One region of the Cupriavidus sp. 01L43 genome, then DNA from elsewhere that is predicted to be linked to it. Evidence: predicted binding sites of a transcription regulator. Region 1 holds the regulator's gene; each other region holds the start of a gene.
What was found. The regulator HrcA, encoded in region 1, represses chaperone genes, less so after heat shock. The targets are predictions, from matches to a motif close to TTAGCACTCNNNNNNNNNGAGTGCTAA.
Positions count from the first base shown of each region.

Region 2: rpoH (RNA polymerase sigma factor RpoH) is a predicted target of HrcA. The motif match lies at 1,852-1,878, and genes of this name have one in related genera.
Region 3: groES (co-chaperone GroES) is a predicted target of HrcA. The motif match lies at 3,040-3,066, and genes of this name have one in related genera.

Region 1 is NZ_JBFTSH010000002.1:539,505-545,768, reverse strand. Features, by position in the region: gene recN (DNA repair protein RecN) at 1-607, opposite strand, end outside; gene AC1DP9_RS05635 (NAD kinase) at 636-1,568, opposite strand; gene hrcA (heat-inducible transcriptional repressor HrcA) at 1,670-2,719, shown strand; gene hemH (ferrochelatase) at 2,783-3,898, shown strand; gene AC1DP9_RS05620 (RNA-binding S4 domain-containing protein) at 3,918-4,313, shown strand; gene AC1DP9_RS05615 (hypothetical protein) at 4,318-4,482, opposite strand; gene grpE (nucleotide exchange factor GrpE) at 4,764-5,336, shown strand; gene AC1DP9_RS05605 (thioredoxin family protein) at 5,422-5,838, shown strand; gene AC1DP9_RS05600 (phospholipase A) at 5,839-6,264, opposite strand, start outside.
Region 2 is NZ_JBFTSH010000003.1:47,298-53,561, forward strand. Features, by position in the region: gene ybiB (DNA-binding protein YbiB) at 1-688, shown strand, start outside; gene AC1DP9_RS07085 (pirin family protein) at 722-1,597, opposite strand; gene rpoH (RNA polymerase sigma factor RpoH) at 2,015-2,899, shown strand; gene AC1DP9_RS07095 (SCO family protein) at 2,967-3,584, opposite strand; gene cyoE (heme o synthase) at 3,678-4,604, opposite strand; gene AC1DP9_RS07105 (COX15/CtaA family protein) at 4,613-5,725, opposite strand; gene AC1DP9_RS07110 (SCO family protein) at 5,732-6,264, opposite strand, start outside.
Region 3 is NZ_JBFTSH010000016.1:38,958-45,221, reverse strand. Features, by position in the region: gene AC1DP9_RS22165 (metallophosphoesterase) at 72-860, shown strand; gene groL (chaperonin GroEL) at 977-2,620, opposite strand; gene groES (co-chaperone GroES) at 2,658-2,948, opposite strand; gene AC1DP9_RS22150 (DUF1653 domain-containing protein) at 3,206-4,039, shown strand; gene AC1DP9_RS22145 (winged helix-turn-helix domain-containing protein) at 4,036-4,320, opposite strand; gene AC1DP9_RS22140 (xanthine dehydrogenase family protein molybdopterin-binding subunit) at 4,505-6,264, opposite strand, start outside.

The DNA of each region.
Region 1 (6,264 bases):
CGAGTTCGCCAACCTGCCACTCCAGGCGCTCGCGTTCGAGCTGCATTTCGCGCGATTGCGACTCCACGGCTTCGCGCTGGCGCACGCAGGCGCGCCAGGCCCGCCACGCCTCCGCCACCGCGCCGGCCTGTTCGGTCAGGCCTGCGTGGGCGTCGAACAGGTGGCGCTGGGCGTCCGGGCGGAGCAGTAGCTGATGGGCGTGCTGGCCGTGGATGTCGACAAGCTGGTCGCCCACCTCGCGCAACTGGGTCAGCGTGGCCGCCGTGCCGTTGATGAACGCCTTGCTGCGCCCGCCCGCATCGACGGTGCGGCGCAGCAGCACGGTGCCTTCGCCGTCCAGGCCGGTTTCGTCGCCGGACAGTTCGCGCTCGGCCAGCCAGGCGTCCAGCGCCGCGTGCGTGCCGAAGGTGGCGCTGATGCTTGCGCGGGTGCTGCCTTCGCGCACCACGCCGGCGTCGGCGCGTTCGCCGAGCACCAGGGCCAGTGCATCGATCAGGATGGACTTGCCGGCGCCGGTCTCGCCGGTGAAGACGGTGAAGCCGGTGGTGAAGTCGAGGTCGAGCGTATCGACGATGACGAAATCGCGGATGGACAGGCTGCGGAGCATCGTGGCCTTGGGGGGAGTGGGGGCCGGCTCAGAGCCGGTTGTCCTCGGTCGGGTATTCGTGCCAGTGCAGCTTCTTGCGCAGCGTGGCGTAGTAGTTGTAGCCCACCGGATGCAACAGGGTCACGGTCTTGCTGGAGCGGCGCACGACGATCCGGTCGCCCTGCAGCAGCGAGGTCAGAGACTGCATGTCGAAATTGGCGCTCGCGTCGCGCGCGGTGGCCACCTCGATCGTCACTTCGGCGTCGTGCGGCAGCACGATCGGGCGATTGGACAGCGCGTGCGGAGCAATTGGCACCAGTACCAGCCCAGACAGCGTAGGATGCAGGATCGGTCCGCCGGCGGCCAGCGCGTAGGCGGTGGAACCGGTGGGCGTGGAGACGATCAGGCCGTCCGAACGCTGGTTGTACATGAAATAGCCGTCCACCGAGACGGCCAGCTCGACCATGCCGGAAATGCCCGAGCGGTTGACCACCACGTCGTTGAACGCCAGCGCGGAGAAGATCACGCCGTCGTCACGGATCACGCGGGATTCCAGCAGCATGCGGGTCTCGGCCTCGTAGCGGCCGGCCAGCATCTCGGGCAGGGCGCGCGTCACGTCTTCGAGCGGGATGTCGGTCATGAAGCCCAGCCGGCCATGGTTCACGCCGATCAGCGGCACATTCAGCCCGGCCAGCTGGCGGGCCAGGCCCAGCAGCGTGCCGTCGCCGCCGAGCACCACGGCCACGTCGGCCTCGCGCCCGATCTCGTCGGCCGAGAAGACGGGGTAGCCGGAGAGGCCGGTCGCCTGCGCGGTTTCGCGCTCGAACACCACGTCCTGGCCGTTGCGCGAGATGACGGCGGCCAGTTCCTCGAGCGGGCCCTCGATGCCGGCGGTCGCGTACCGGCCGACCAGGGCAACGGTCTGGAACGCGGCGCGGGGCGCGGCGGCGGGGGCGATGGCTGGGTTCTGGGGGGCAGACATGCCGGGATTAGACCATACCGCCGTGACCATTGTCAGTAGGCGGGCACGCACCGGTGCGAAGCCCGCCCGAACCGGGGAAAGTTGTTTAAAATCGGGGCACTATGGACGAACGTTCGAAAACGCTTCTCAAGACCCTGATCGAGCGCTACATCGCCGAAGGCCAGCCCGTGGGCTCGCGCACCCTGTCCAAGTACTCGGGTCTCGATCTCTCGCCGGCGACCATCCGCAATGTGATGTCCGACCTCGAGGAAATGGGGTTCATCGCCAGCCCGCATACGTCGGCCGGCCGGATTCCCACGCCGCGCGGATACCGGCTGTTCGTCGATTCGATGCTCACGGCGCGCCCGCTGGAGGGCGGCACCATCGAGATGACCGCCGAACTGGCCGCGCTGACCGGCCAGATCCAGGGCCAGCTGGGCGGACAGCAGTTGGGGCCGCAGCGGATGATCACGGCCGCCGCGCATACGCTGTCGAACCTCTCCCGCTTTGCCGGCGTGATCATGACGCCGCGCCGGGGCCAGTCGTTCCGCCAGGTGGAGTTCATGCGCCTGTCGGAGAAGCGCATCCTGCTGATCATCGTCAGCCCCGAGGGCGACGTCCAGAACCGCATCATCCAGACCGAACTGCCGTACACCCCCGCCCAGCTGATCGAGGCGGCCAATTTCTTCAATTCCCACTACGCCGGCATGAGTTTCGATGCCGTGCGCAGCCATCTGCGCGTGGAATTGCAGGACATCCGCCGCGATATGTCAGCGCTGATGCAGGCCGCCGTGGAGGCGGGCAGCAGCGCCATGGCCGAGGATGACGACCAGGTGTTCATCTCCGGCGAGCGCAAGCTGCTGGAGGTGGAAGACCTGTCGTCCAGCATGGACAAGCTGCGCCGGCTGTTCGATGTCTTCGAACACAAGACCAACCTGCTGCAGCTGCTCGATGTCTCGAGCCACGCGCAGGGCGTGCAGATCTTCATCGGCGGCGAAAGCCAGCTCGTGCCGCTCGAAGACATGGCCGTCATTACCGCGCCCTATGGTGTCGATGGGCAGATCGTCGGCACGCTCGGCGTGATCGGCCCGACGCGGATGGCCTATGAACGGGTCATCCCGATCGTCGACATCACCGCGCGGCTGCTTTCGAGCGCGCTCTCCCAGAACTGATGGCAGCTTGCGGGCACGCCACGTGACAGCGCGTGCGTGGCGCCCGCCATTTCCGGAAACCCTATGACGTTCTCGGCAGAACCGGCTTACCAGCATGGCCAGGCGCCCCGCACGGCCATCCTGCTTATCAACCTGGGCACGCCGGATGCGCCCACGCCCAAGGCGGTGGGGCAGTATTTGAAGGCGTTCCTGTCCGACCCCCGTGTGGTCGAGATCCCGCGTCTGGCCTGGCTGCCGATCCTGCACGGGCTGATCCTGCCGTTCCGCTCGCGCGCTTCGGCCATGAAGTACGAATCGATCTGGCTGCGCGAGGCGCACATGACCGGCTCGCCGCTGCTGGTGCACACCGAGCGTCAGGCCCACGCGCTCCAGCAGCACATGCACCGGCTCGGCCACGACGTGACCGTGGCCTGCGCCATGCGCTACGGCAATCCGTCGATTGCTTCGGTCATGGAGGCCCTGCGCCGGCAGGGTACGGAACAAGTGCTGTTATTGCCACTTTATCCGCAGTTTTCCGGGACGACCACGGCCACCGCGTTCGACGAGGTCTTTCGCGTGCTCGCCGGCTGGCGAAATCAGCCGGAATTGCGACTGATCAAGCACTTTCACGATCATCCGGCTTATATTTCGGCCCTGCAGCAGCAGGTGAGCGGTTATTGGGCGCAGCACGGCATGCCGGACTTTGCCCGGGGCGACAAGCTGATCCTGTCCTTCCACGGCCTGCCGCGCCGATTGTTGGATCTGGGCGACCCCTACCATTGCGAATGCCTGAAGACCGGGCGGATGCTGGGCGAGGCGCTCGGCCTGCAAGCGGGCCAGTATCAAGTGACGTTTCAGTCGCGTTTCGGCAAGGCGGAATGGCTCCAGCCCTATACCGCGCCGACGCTGACCGAACTTGGCAAGGTCGGCACGCATCGCGTGGACGTGTTCTGCCCCGGCTTCCCGGCCGATTGCATCGAGACGCTCGAGGAAATCGCCATGGAAGGGCAGTCCGAATTCCGCGTGGCGGGCGGCCAGGAATTCCATTTCATTCCGTGCCTGAATGATGCGGACTACTGGATTGCCGGGCTGGCCGAGATCGCGCTGCAGCATCTGCAGGGTTGGCCATTGCGCCAGCCGCATCCGCACGAGTTGGAAGCGCGGCGCTCGCGGGCGCAGACCCGCGGTGCCGCGGCGTAAGGAATCAAGGAGTTAGACGATGGATGTGGACTTCGAGGCGGGTGCCCGGCAACGCATCGACAAATGGCTGTGGTGCGCCCGGTTCTTCAAGACGCGCTCGCTGGCGGCCGAGGCCGTGGAGCGGGGCCGGGTGGAGGTCAACGGCCAGCCGGTCAAGAATTCACGCGAAGTGAAGCCCGGCGACGCCGTGATGATCGACGCGCACCAGCAGCGTTGGGAGATCGAGGTGAAGGGCGTGGCCGCCTCGCGCGGGTCGGCGCCCGTGGCGCAGACGCTGTATGCCGAAACGCCGGCAAGCCAGGCCCGGCGTCAGGAAGAGGCGGAACGGCGGCGCATGCAACCTGAGCCGACGGCGCAGCTACAGGGCCGCCCGACCAAGCGCGACCGGCGCCGGATCGACGATTTCAGAAATTAGGGATTCAGCGGTTGTACGGGAAGTACGGAACGATGTAGTGCTTGAACACCGCCTTGCCGCTGCCATACTCGGTTTCACGCGGCGTGAACGCGCCGGAGGCGCAGATGAAGAGTGTCATCACCGACAGCGCGGCGAGTAGGCACACGGTAACAACAGGCAGCTTGTGCATGGCGAACCTTCCGAAGGATGCACCAAAATGATTCACAGCGTGCTCCCGTTATTTTTGTCATTTTTCATTGATAGATCTTAGTCATTGCGTTGCAGCAAAGCAATGAACACCAGATTGCATCAATCACGGCTTTGTAACCGCGTATTTCGGCGTCTCGCCCCCTTCACACTTGAAAAAACGGGGAGTGGCGCCAACTGCGGCTAGACTTGCCGGTTTGGCATCCCGACCCACCCGACGGCCTGCGCCAGGCGGGCCGAGTTTTAGATTTGATACGGATCGACATGGAAGAACAGAACCAGACCCAGACGCCATCCTCAGCTTCGAGCACGCCGCAGGCGGCGGACGATGCCCTGCGCGCCCAGCAGCCTGGCACGGACGCCCCGGCCGGCGATGACGTGGCCCGCCTCACGCAACAGGTGGCCGACCTGGAGGCCAAGGCCAAGGAAAACTACGAGCTGTTCCTGCGCGCCACGGCAGAGGGCGAGAACATCCGCCGCCGGTCGCAGGACGAGGTCAGCAAGGCACACAAGTTCGCGATCGAGAACTTCGCCGACAACCTCGTGCCCGTGATGGACAGCCTGCAGGCTGCGCTGGCCGACAACACCGGCGACCTCAAGAAGCTGCGCGAAGGCGTGGAGCTGACCGCCCGCCAGCTGGCCGCCGCCTTCGAGCGCGGCAAGATCGTCGAGTTGAACCCGGTGGGCGAGAAGTTCGACCCGCATCGTCATCAGGCGATTTCGATGGTGCCGTCCGAGCAGGAGCCCAACACCGTGGTGAACGTGCTCCAGCGCGGCTACATGATTGCCGAGCGCGTGCTGCGCCCGGCACTGGTGACGGTCTCGGCGCCGCGCTAAATCCCGCGCAAGCCGGAAACCCCCAAGCCTGACCCGACGCCCGGTGCCTGAACGCCCGGGCGTTGTTGTTTCCAGGAACCCTGCGATGTCAGACGACGCTCAATCCCCCCATCCCGATCATCTCGATCACCGCGCCTTCGACGCCTTCGCCATGCAGGCTGTCGATGGGAGCACCCTCGACGCGGCCATCGCCGCCGCCGGCGAAGACCTGGTCTGCGTGTTCTTCTGGGGCGTGGACTGCTTCAACTGCGAGATGGCCAAGAAGGCGATGCTCGCCAACCCGGACCCGATTCGGGCGCTGAACCTGCGCTGGCTGCACGCCAACGTCTACGAACACCCCGAGCTGGGCAAGCGTTTCGGCCTGCACGGCATTCCGGTGTTCATGTTCTTCCAGCGGGGCAAGAAGCTGGGCCGCGCCACGGGCTGGCACGGCCACGGGCAGTTTGCGTCCGCCGTGGCTAACGCGCGGCTCAAGGCCGAGGGCAAGCCGCTGGCCGGTTGATCAGCGCGACAGCGCGTAGCCGATACGGAACTGCCACGGCGTCTTCTGGTTGTAGTCGAGCAGGCTCTCGCCGTAGCCGTAGAAGTAGCCGGCCATCAGGTATCCCGCCGTGCCCGGCAGCAGCCGCGCGAGCGGGTAGGTGAGCTGCGCGTCGACGCTGCCATAGCCCTTGCGCGTGCCCTTGCGCAGCGTGGCGGCGAACTCCCACGAATCGGGCCGGCCATAGGCCACCAGCAGGTCCATGTAGCCGCGATAGTGGGCGATGTCCTCGTTGTCGCTCTTGCCGACGTAGGCGTACACCTTGGGCGCCACGCGCCAGTGCCAGTCGGTCTGGTCGCCGAAATACATGGTCGGCTTCAGGAACAGCGTGTTGACGCTGCGCGACTGGTCGCCATCGCGCCCGTTCGACTCGTGCTCGAAACCGGT
Region 2 (6,264 bases), on a different contig from region 1:
GCCGAATCTGGTGCCGCTGCTGGCGCTGCTGCTGGCGCGCGAAGGCGTGCCGACGCTGGTGCACGGCTCGCGCGAGTTCAACGGCCGGGTGACGAGCATGCAGCTGTTCGAGGCGCTCGGCGTGCCGCTCTGCGCCACCACGCAGGCCGCGCAGGACCAGTTGCGCGACGCCGCCAATCCGCTGGCCGTACTGCCGATCGATGTGCTGTCTCCAGCGCTTTCGCGCCTGCTCGACAAGCGTCCAATCATCGGCCTGCGCAATTCCTCGCACACCATCGTCAAGATGCTGCAGCCGGTGGGCAGCCACACGCCGGCCGAGGCGTTGCGGCTCTATAGCTACACCCATCCCGAATACCGCGAGACGCTGACCGATTACTTCTCCCACGAGCCTGCCAACGTGCTGCTGGCGCGCGGTACCGAAGGGGAAGTGGTGGCGGATGCCCGCCGCAGCGGCCGCATCGACTGGCTGCACGACGGCCATCAGCGGACGCTGGTCGATCCGGTAGGCGGGTCGATTGGCGACGTGCCCGAACTGCCGCCGGGCACCGACGTCGGCCTGACGGCCGCCTGGATCCGCAAGGTGCTCGATGGGAACGCGCCGGTGCCGGCGCCCATCGCCACGCAGGTAGCGACCATCCAGGACTGCCTGAAGCAGGCCACGCGCGTGGCCTGGGCAAGCCCGGTCTGACGATTACGGACGATTACGGACGATTAGAGCCGATTAAGGCCGGCGCGGAGGCAGCGGAATCCGCTCGGTCTCGCCCGGCACGTGCGGGAACTCGTCGTTCTCCCAGCGGCGCGCGGCGTCGTCGATGTCTTCCTTGGTGCTCGCCACGAAGTTCCAGTAGATGAAGCGATGGCCGTCGGTCGGATCGCCGCCCAGCAGCATCACGCGCGCGGCGGTGGTCGCGGTCAGCGTGGCCGGCTCGCCCGGCACCAGCACGGCGAGGTGTTCCCCCGCCAGCGCCTCGCCATCGATCGTCACATCGCCTTCCACCGGATAGAGCCCGCGCTGCACGTGCTCGGGCGGAATCACCAGCGTCGCGCCGGCTTCCATGTCGATGGCCACGTAAAGCGTGCGGCTGTACACGCGGACCGGGGATTCCGCGCCGAAGGCGTCGCCGGCAATCACGATCATCCGCACGCCGGGAAGCTCCAGCTTGGGCAACGTGGCGCCCGGGTGGTGGTGGAACGACGGCGGATCCTTCTCATGCGCCTTCGGCAGCGCCACCCAGGTCTGGATGCCATGCAGCAGCGGACCGGCCTGGCGCGCGGCGTCTGGCGAACGCTCCGAGTGCGTGATGCCGATGCCGGCGGTCATCCAGTTCACGTCGCCAGGGCGAATCACCTGCTCGCTGCCGAGGCTGTCACGGTGCATGATCTCGCCTTCGAACAGATACGTCACGGTCGCGAGGCCGATATGTGGATGTGGGCGCACATCCATGCCATTACCCGGCGGCATCGACACAGGACCGAGGTGATCGAAGAAGATGAAGGGGCCCACGGTCTGCGTGGCGGCGGCGGGCAGCAGGCGGCGGACCGTGAACTCGCCGATGTCCCGCACATGGGGCTTGAGCAAGTGTTCGATGGCAGACATGACAGGACTCCTGGCAATGGGATAACAACGGGAAAACAGCGGAAAGCCGGCCGCCAGTGTAGCGAAATGCGCAATACAGCATCCCGAAATCACGATGAAACCGATCGGGGCGAGTTCCCTCTAATCATGGTACGCGACGCTGGCGGCCCGCCAGCCCTTGCCAGACAAGGCGCGGACGCCGCACCGAGGCCCATTAGACTATCCCAACAGCGACATTCATTGTCCGGAACTATCAACCCTATAGAAGCTCTAACTTAGCACTCGCCGAACCTGAGTGCTAATATGCGTTGCAGTGCAGTGACTCTTCCGATTCTGGAATCGAGGCACGCCGGCAACCTACCGCCGGATGCGAAAGGAGCAATAAGCGTGACCGCAGTTCTGTCTGCCGACCCAACCAAGATTTCTGGCCGTCTGCCGATGGCCCCCAAGAATGCCGCCGCTGGCAGCCTCGCGCTCGCCTTCCCGGCCGCGGTGGGCAATCTGGATAGCTACATCCAGGCTATCCACCGGATTCCGCTGCTGACCGCCGAGGAAGAGCAGCGCCTCGCGCGCGACCTGCGCGACCATGAATCCGTCGATGCCGCCCGCCGGCTGGTGATGTCCCACCTGCGTCTGGTGGTGTCCATCGCCCGCCAGTACCTGGGCTACGGCCTGCCGCATGCGGACCTGATCCAGGAAGGCAACATCGGCCTGATGAAGGCCGTGAAGCGCTTCGACCCGGATCAGGGCGTGCGTCTGGTGTCGTACGCGATGCACTGGATCAAGGCCGAAATCCACGAATACGTGCTGAAGAACTGGCGCATGGTCAAGGTGGCGACCACCAAGGCCCAGCGCAAGCTGTTCTTCAACCTGCGCAGCCACAAGACCGGCGCACACACGTTCACGCCCGAGCAGGTGGAAGCCGTGGCGCGCGAACTGAACGTGAAGCCCGAAGAAGTGATGGAGATGGAGACCCGCCTGTCGGGCGGCGACCTGGCGCTGGAAGGCCAGATCGACGACGGCGAGGAGGAATTCGCCCCCATCGCGTATCTGGCGGACAACCACAACGAGCCGACCCGCGTGCTCGAAGCCAAGCGCCAGGACCGCATGCAGGTCGAAGGGCTGGTCGAGGCGCTGGAGCGTCTGGATGCCCGCAGCCGCCGCATTATCGAGGCACGCTGGCTGGACGTGAACGACGACGGCTCGGGCGGCGCCACGCTGCATGAGCTGGCCGACGAGTTTGGCGTCTCCGCCGAGCGCATCCGCCAGATCGAGGCGGCCGCGATGAAGAAGATGAAGGGTGCGCTGGCGGCTTTCGCCTGATCCTGCGCTCCCCGCAATGCAGAAGGGCCGGTCTTGCGACCGGCCCTTTTTTTGTCTTGCCTTCGCCTTACGACAGCAGCTGCTTCAAATCATGCGCGATCGGGTCCGGCCCCTGGCCGTGGCGCAGGAACAGGCGCAGCTGGCCGTTGGTATCGAACACATAGCTGCCGGCCGAGTGATCCACGGTGTAGTTGTTCGGCGAGGTGCCCGGCACCTTGGCGTAGAAGACCTTGAAGTCCTTGGTCACCTTCTTCAGCGCCGCCTCGTCGGCCGGGCGCAGGCCCAGGAAGCGGGCGTCGAAGGCGGGCACGTACTGGCCGAGCAGCGCGCCCGTGTCGCGTTCCGGGTCCACGGTCACGAACAGCACCTGGACCTTGTCGGCGTCCGGGCCGAGCTTGTCCATCACCGCCTTCAGCTCGGCCATCGTGGTCGGGCAGACGTCCGGGCAGTGCGTGTAGCCGAAGAACATCACCACGGCCTTGCCCTTGAAGTCAGCCATCGTCCGGGTCTTGCCGCTCGGGTCCAGCAGCGCGAAGTCCTTGCCGAACTCGGTGGCGCCCGAGATATCCACGTTCTTGAACGAGGGCTTGGGCTGCCCGCAGGCGGCCAGCAGAGCCGTGCAGAGTGCCAGCAGGCAGAGGCGGCGGAACTGGGCAAGGAGGGACGGAGAGCCGGGGAGAGTCATCGGGATACGCGGTGGTCGGGAGAGGTGCCCGGAAGTATCGCCGATCACATCGGCGCTGGCCTCCGGGCGCGGCAAGATGCCGCAGGCGGGCCATCAGACCTGCGGCACGAACTTGAAGTAGTGATCCACCAGCAACGCCGCGAACAGCAGCGAGAGGTACAGGATCGAATAGCGGAAGGTGCGTTGCGCTAGCGCGTCCGAGTAGTTGCGGAACAGCTTCCAGGCGTAGCCGAGGAACACCAGCCCCAGGCCCAGCGCGGCGGCGAGGTAGATATAGCCGCTCATGCCGTAGACGAACGGCAGCAGCGTGGCGGCGATCATCACCAGCGTGTACAGCAAAATGTGAAGCAGCGTGTACTTTTCGCCATGGGTGATCGGCAGCATCGGCAGGCCGGACTTGGCGTAGTCGGCGCGGCGATACAGGGCCAGCGCCCAGAAGTGCGGCGGGGTCCACGTGAAGATGATCAGCACCAGGAACCACGCCTCGGCCGGCACCGTGCCGGCCACGGCGGCCCAGCCCAGCGCAGGCGGCATGGCGCCCGACAGCCCGCCGATGACGATGTTCTGCGGCGTGGCCGGCTTGAGCAGGATCGTGTAGACCACGGCGTAGCCGAGGAAGGTGGCGAAGGTCAGCCACATCGTCAGGTCATTGGCGAACACGTGCAGCAGCCACATGCCGGCGCCGCCGAGGATGGCCGAGAACACCAGCGTCTGCGCGCTGGAGATCTCACCGGTGGCGGAAGGCCGCCACGCGGTGCGGCGCATCAGCGCATCGACTTTCTGCTCGACCAGGCAGTTGATGGCGAACGCGGCACCGGCCAGCAGCCAGATGCCAGCGGCACCGCCGAGCAGCACCGACCAGGGCACCATGCCGGGCGTCGACAGGAACATGCCGATGACGGCACAGAACACGGCCAGTTGCGTGACGCGCGGCTTGGTCAGCGCGGCATATTGGCGAGCCAGGTGCCGAATTCGGCCCACGGAGGAATGAGGTTGGGTAGCGGAGACCACGGGGGGCATCTTGTCCTTCATGTGGCGCGCGCGGCTGAGGCGGATTGAGCAGCGGCGCCGGCATAACGTGTCGCGAGGGTCGCGAGGCCGATATTGTAGTGGAGACGGAGCAACAGCATCAGCAACAGGGCCGCGCCGCCGTTGTGCGCCACCGCCGCGCCAAGCGGCCAGTCGAACACGATATTGGACATGCCGGTGGCCAGTTGCAGCGCCAGCACGGCCAGCAGCCATGTGGCGTGGCGCGTCAGGCCCTCCATCCGGCGCGCGCGCAGGCCGAACCAGGCCAGGAAGCCGAGCACCACGAAGGCGAAGCCGCGATGCACCCAGTGGATGGCCACCAGCGCCGCGTGCGGGATGTAATCGCCATCGGCCGTCATGCCGAGCTGGCGCCAGAGCGTGAAGCCGTGGCGGAAGTCCATCTCGGGCACCAGCTGGCCGTTGCAGAGCGGGAAATCGGTGCAGGCCAGCACCGCGTAGTTGGTGCTGACCCAGCCGCCGAGGAAGATCTGGAGCACCAGCAAGCCCAGCGCCACCCACGCCGCCCAGCGCAGCGAGGCCGCCTGCGGCGCCACCGGGTGCGGCGGGTCATTGCGGGAGCCGAGCACGATCAGCGACGACAGCAGCGCCATCGCCAGCAGCAGGTGGGTGACGACGATGATCGGCTGGAGCTTCATCGTCACGGTGAGCGCGCCGAACAAGCCCTGCACGCAGACCAGCACGAACACCCCCGTGGCGAACCACGGCGACTGCTTCAGCTCGCGCCGCTTGACCCACGCCAGCACCATCAACGAGATGATCAGCACACCCACCGCCATGGCGAAATAGCGATGGATCATCTCGATCCACGCCTTGGCCAGCGTGACCGGGCCGCTCGGCAGCGCGGTCTCGGCGGCGCGGATCGGCTCCATGGCCGCGTGCGGGTTCGAGTGGCCGTAGCAGCCGGGCCAGTCCGGGCAGCCGAGGCCGGAATCGGTCAGTCGGGTGAAGCTGCCGAACATGATCAGGTCCAGCGTGAGGAAGGCGGTGACCCAGACCAGCTTGCGATACTTGTCGCGGCTGCCCCGCACCAGCACGTACGAGAGCGGCAGCAGGGCAATCAGGATGCCAATGATGGCGAGTTGGAGCAGCATCGCAAATCAGCCAATTCGGGAAAATTTGAGCAGCTTCTTCAGGTCGCTGCTGATCTGTTTCGGGTCGGGTTCCTTCGGCCAGCGCAGCATCAGGTTGCCGAGCGGGTCGATCAGGTACACGGTGTCTTCAGCCCTGGCGCCCGGTTCGGCCGGCAGCCACTGGCGCAGCGCGGCGCCGTCCATGCGCAGGAAGCGCACGCCCGCATAGGGTTCGTTGTAGGCGCTGGACAGCCGTTCGTCCACGGTGCCCGTATCGGAAATCAGCCAGACCGGGGTAATGCGCTCGCGGTCCTGGCCCTGCCCCGCGCGGATCTGGCGCATCGTGAACAGCCGCTTGGCACACGCTTCGTCGCAGGCGGACGCGGCGGTCATCACCATCAGCCACTTGCCCCGGAAGGACGACAGCGGCACGGCCTCGCCGCGCTCGTCGGTCACGTTGAGCGGCGGCATCGGGCGCAGCGGATCGACCAGCGTGCCGTAGTTGGTGCTGGCGCCGCTCGGCTTGACCACGTAATAGGTGAAATACGAGAAGATGACCG
Region 3 (6,264 bases), on a different contig from region 1:
TGCGCGCGCGGCCCGGATCGTGGGAGAATCAAGGCGCCCGCGGCCCGCGCCGCCCGTCCCCGGGAGCCCCCATGAAGTTGCGCATCCTCAGCGACATCCACCTGGAGCACAACCAGACCGACGCGATCCCCGCGTGCGCGGCGGACCTCGTGATCCTGGCCGGCGACATCGCCAACGGCCGCGACGGCATCGACTGGGCCGCCCGCACCTTCGACGTGCCCGTGGTCTACGTGCCTGGCAACCATGAGTACTACGAGAACAACTTCGACACCGTGGACCGCCTGATGGCCGAAGCGGCGGAGGCGGCGCCCAACGTGGCGCTGCTCAACGGCGCCGTGGCCGAGTACGCCGATGGCGACGGCCGCCCGGTGCGCGTGATCGGCACCACCTGGTGGACCGACTACTGCCTCTACGGCACCGACCGCATCGACGACGCCATGCAGGCCTGCGCCCGCGTGGTGGTGGACCACCGGCTGATCGAAACCACCGACGAGGCCGGCCAGCATCGCCCCTACACCCCCGCCGACGCCCTGGCCCGCCACCGCGCCGCCACCGCCTGGCTGACGGACACCCTGGCCGAACCCTTCGACGGCAAGACCGTGGTCGTCACCCACCACGGCCCCGACCTCGGCAGCCTGGACCCCCGCTACGCCCACGACATCGTCTCCGCCGGCTTCCTCTCCCGCCGCCCCGACCTCGTAGCCCAAGCCGACCTCTGGATCCACGGCCACACCCACACCAGCTTCGACTACTGGATCGACCAGTCCCGCGTAGTCTGCAACCCGCGCGGGTATATATCGAGACGAACAGGCAACCCGGAGAACCCGGTGTTTGATTGGGGGCGGGTGGTGGAGATCTAGACCCCCGCCCCCTCCGCCCCCTCCGCCCCCAAAACAAAAACCCCCGCGCGCTTTCGCCCGCGGGGGTTTTTTCAGACGTTGACGAAGCCCGGAGGCCTCGTCTGGTCCGGCGTGATTTACATCATGCCGTCCATGCCGCCCATGCCGCCCATGCCGCCCGGCATGGCCGGAGCCGACTCTTCCTTCGGCGATTCAGCCACGGCGCAGTCCGTGGTCAGCATCAGCGAAGCAACCGAAGCGGCGTTTTGCAGCGCGGTGCGGGTCACCTTGGTCGGGTCCAGCACGCCCATTTGCACCAGGTCGCCGTACTCGCCCGAGGCAGCGTTGTAACCGTAGTTACCGTTGCCTTCGATCACCTTGGCCACCACGACCGAAGCCTCTTCACCAGCGTTCAGCACGATCTGGCGCAGCGGTTCTTCCATGGCGCGCAGCACGATCTTGATACCGGCGTTCTGGTCGGCGTTCTCGCCTTGCAGACCCGAGATCGCAGCGCGGGCGCGCAGCAGGGCCACACCACCGCCGGGGACGATGCCTTCTTCCACGGCAGCGCGGGTGGCGTGCAGCGCGTCTTCCACGCGTGCCTTCTTTTCCTTCATTTCGACTTCGGTGGCAGCGCCAACCTTGATCACGGCAACACCGCCGGCCAGCTTGGCCACGCGCTCTTGCAGCTTTTCACGGTCGTAGTCCGAAGTGGCTTCTTCGATCTGGGCGCGGATCTGCTTCACACGGCCTTCGATGGCCGAGCCGTCGCCGGCGCCGTCGATGATGATCGTGTTTTCCTTGCCGATCTCGATGCGCTTGGCTTGGCCCAGGTCGTTCAGGGTCGCCTTTTCCAGCGTCAGGCCGATTTCCTCGGCGATCACGGTACCGCCGGTCAGGATGGCGATGTCTTCCAGCATGGCCTTGCGGCGGTCGCCGAAGCCCGGGGCCTTCACGGCGGCGGTCTTCAGGATGCCACGGATGTTGTTCACCACCAGCGTTGCCAGGGCTTCGCCCTCGACGTCTTCGGCGATGATCAGCAGCGGACGGCCAGCCTTGGCCACTTGCTCCAGCACCGGCAGCAGGTCACGGATGTTCGACACCTTCTTGTCGAACAGCAGGACGAACGGGCTGTCCAGGGCAACAACCTGCTTTTCCGGGTTGTTGATGAAGTACGGCGACAGGTAGCCGCGGTCGAACTGCATGCCTTCCACGACTTCCAGCTCGTCGGCCAGCGACTTGCCGTCTTCCACGGTGATCACGCCTTCCTTGCCAACCTTGTCCATGGCTTCGGCAATGCGCTCGCCGATCGAGGCGTCGCTGTTGGCCGAGATCGCGCCAACCTGGGCGATTTCCTTGCTGGTGGTGGTGGGCTTGGACAGCTTCTTCAGCTCTTCCACGGCAGCGCCGACAGCCTTGTCGATGCCGCGCTTCAGGTCCATCGGGTTCATGCCGGCGGCAACGAACTTCATGCCTTCGCGGACGATCGACTGGGCCAGCACGGTAGCGGTGGTGGTACCGTCACCGGCGTTGTCGCTGGTCTTGGAAGCCACTTCCTTGACCATCTGCGCGCCCATGTTCTGGAGCTTGTCCTTCAGTTCGATTTCCTTGGCCACGGACACGCCGTCCTTGGTCACGGTCGGGCCGCCGAAGCTGCGCTCCAGCACCACGTTGCGACCCTTCGGGCCCAGGGTCACCTTCACTGCGTTGGCGAGAATGTTCACGCCTTCGACCATCTTGGCACGGGCGGCGTCGCCGAACACTACGTCTTTTGCTGCCATGTTCTGTTTCTCCTGATCTGTACGAGTGACGCGTGGATTACTTGTTGACCACGGCCATGATGTCTTCTTCGCGCATGACCAGCAGTTCCTGGCCATCCACCTTCACGCCTTGGCCGGCATACTTGCCGAACAGCACGCGGTCACCCACCTTGACGTCGAGGGCAATGTTGTTGCCCTTGTCATCCTTCTTGCCGGGGCCGATGGCGAGGACTTCGCCTTGATCGGGCTTCTCGGCAGCATTGTCGGGAATCACGATGCCGGATGCGGTCTTGGTTTCATTGTCCAGACGCTTCACGATCACACGGTCGTGCAGAGGACGCAGGTTCATACGGACTCCTAGGTACAAAAAGTGAGTTTTGATTCACAAATGGCCGTCTGAAGGCYACGGCCAACGGTTTTCGGGTACCGCAAGGGCTCTGTTAGCACTCACCCCCGGGGAGTGCTAATTATAGGGACGAGGGTTGTCGTTTTCAAGACAGGGGCTGAATACGGGGTTTCCCTACACAAGGGTTTACCCTATGGCTTATGATCCGCCGCAACCGTGGAGTCTATATCTTGGCGAATCCCATTCCGAAGTCGATACCGATGCCGAACGACCCGGACCTTGTGCCGGGCATGCCTTACCGCCACTACAAGGGCGGCGCCTACCGTGTGACCGGCCTGGGCCGCTTCGAGGCCGACCTGGCGCCCGTGGTGGTCTACGAGTCCATGCGCGACCGCTCGATCCTGTGGGTGCGCACGGCGGAAGTCTTCACCGAGCCGGTGCGGACCGACGCCGGCGAGATGCCCCGCTTCGCGCCGGACTGGCCGGCCGCGCTGGCCTGCCTGGACTTCCTGCCGCGCCAGACCGTGCTCCAGGCGCTGGCGCTCTATGAGGCGCCCTATCGCCGCTACCACGACCGCACCCATGTGCTCGAGATGTTCGAGGTGGCGCACGCCCGGGGCCTCGCGCTGAACCCGGCGCAGGCGCTGGCGGTGCTGTTCCATGACGCGGTGTACGTGCCCGGCTGCGAGCACAACGAGGCCGCCTCGGCGGCGTTGATCGAAACCATGGTGGGGGATGTGGATGCCGACGTGCTGCGCCAGGCCATGCAGATCGTGCTGGACACCCGCGCGCACACGCCGACCGCGCCCGACGCGGCCACAGTGCTCGATCTGGACCTGTACCGGCTGGCGGCCCCCGCCGAGGCGTTCGACGCCTATACGCAAGCCGTGTTCGAGGAGAACCGCGCGCTGCTGGCCCGCCGCACCGGGCTGGCCGGCGCGGCGCTGCACGCGGCCTTCATGGCACGCCGCGTGGGCTTCCTCACTACGCTGGCGCAGCGCGAGCGCCTGTTCCTGACGCCCGCCTTTGCCGATGCCGAGCAACCCGCGCGCGACAACATCGCCCGGATCGCGGCCGCCCTGCCCCGGGCTTAGTCGAGTCCGCTGCTGTCGAGGTAGCCCAGCGCCTCGCGCACCTCGCGGCGCGCCTTGAGCACATAGCCGACTCGGCGGTCACGAATCACGAGGACGAGTACGTCGGCCTGCACCATCTCGCCGAAATGATGGGCCGCGCGATGGAGGGTGAGCCCGGCAAGCTGGGCGAGCTGGTCGGCCGGCAGGCCGTCATCGCCGGCCTCGAGCAAGGCGCGGCAGATGGCCGCGCGCGCGGGCACGGCGAGCAGCGCAAACGTCAGCGCGCTTTCCTGAGTGGCCATGTCCAACCCCGTGTCGTCGTGTATGCAGTGGTTTGTAGCGCGGTAACGCGGCAAACGCAAGCCTCGACGGCATTCGTCCCGCCCCCGTTGGCACGGGAAGCGGGGCGAAATAGACCTAACTGCGGGGCCTAACCTGGACAATGCGGACGGCCCGGACCAGCCGGGCCGACGCGGCCAACCCGCCTCAGACCACGAACGGCAACTGGCGCTGGCGCTTGCCGGTGAGCCGGAACAGCGCGTTGGCCACTGCCGGCGCGATGGCCGGCACGCCCGGTTCCCCGAGGCCGGTCGGGTTGTCCTGCGAGGGGACGAAGAACACGTCCACCTGCGGGGCGTCCGGCATGCGGGGCGGCGGGTAGTCGGGGAAGTTGCTGTTCTTCACCGCGCCGTTCTCGATCTCGATGGCAAACCCGGGCCGGGTCATCGACAGCCCGAACACGCAGCCGCCCTGGATCTGCGCCTCGGCCGAGAGCGGATTGACCACGCGGTTCGCGTGCACGCCGGCGGTCACGCGGTGCACGCGCGGCTCACCCTTGACCACCGACACGTCCACCACATAGGCCACCACCGAGCCGAACGACTCGTGCACGGCCACGCCCCAGGCATGCCCCTTCGGCAGCTTCTTCTTGCCGTAGCCGGACTTGTCCACCGCCAGTTGCAGCGCGGCGCGGTGCCGGGCGTGCTTTTGCGGGTCCAGCCGGGCCAGGCGCCACGCCACCGGGTCCTGCCTGGCGGCGGTAGCCATCTCGTCGGCCAGCGTTTCCTTGACGAAGCCCGTGTGCGTGTTGCCCACCGAGCGCCACCAGAGCACCGGCACGTCCACCTTCGGATGATGCACGGCCAGTTGCAGCGGCACGTCGTAGTCGTTCTCGACGATGCCCTCAGTCATCGTCACGTCCACGCCGTTCTTGACCATCATCGACTCGAACGGCGTGCCGCTGACGATGGACTGGCCGACGATGGTGTGCTGCCAGCCCACCACGGCGCCCTTGGCGTCCACGCCGATGCGCGCGCGGTGCACGTGCAGCGGCCGGTAGTAGCCGCCCTTGATGTCGTCCTCGCGGCTCCACATCACCTTGAGCGGCTCGGTGTGGCCGTTGCCGACCCACGTGCGCAGCACATTGGCGGCTTCCACCAGATAGTCCGAGGTCGGCACCGCGCGCCGGCCGAAGCCGCCGCCAGCCATCATCGTGTTCAGCGTGACCTTCTCCGGCGCCAGCCCCAGCGTGCGGGCGATGGCGGCCTGGTCGACGGTCTGGAACTGCGAGCCCACCCACACCTTCACCGCCGTGGCCTTGTTGCCGGCCACCTCGGCCTGCATGGTGCAGTTGAGCGGCTCCATCGGCGCGTGGGCCAGGTACGGCAGGCGGTATTCGGCGTCGATGACCTTCGCCGCGCCCTTGAGCGAGGCGTCTATCCCCTCGAGCGGCCTGGCCACCGTGCCCGGCTGCGTGGCCAGCTTGCTGTACTGGTCGAACAGCGCGGCGGTGCTCACCGTCGAGCCGGTGTCTTCCCAGACGATCTCCAGCGCCTCGCGCGCGGTCTTGGCGGGCCAGTAGCCATCGGCCACCACGGCCACGCCGGTGCCGCCACGGTCCACGGGCACCAGCATCACATCGACCACGCCCTTGATCTTGCGCGCGCGGTCGGCGTTGAACGTCTTGACCTTGCCGCCAAAGCGCGGCGGGCGGGCCACCACGGCCACGACCATGTCCTTGAGCCGGGTGTCGATGCCGAACACGGCGTCGCCGTGCAGCTTGGCCGCCGAATCCAGGCGCGGCGTGGGCTTGCCGACGATGCGGAACTGCGCCGGGTCCTTGAGCGTGACCTGCGCCGGCACGGGCAGGCCCATGGCGGCGTTGGCCAGCTCGCCATACGTCGCGCGATGGCTGCCGGAGGTGACCACGCCCAGCGACGTGCTGCAGCTCGCCGGGTCCACCTTCC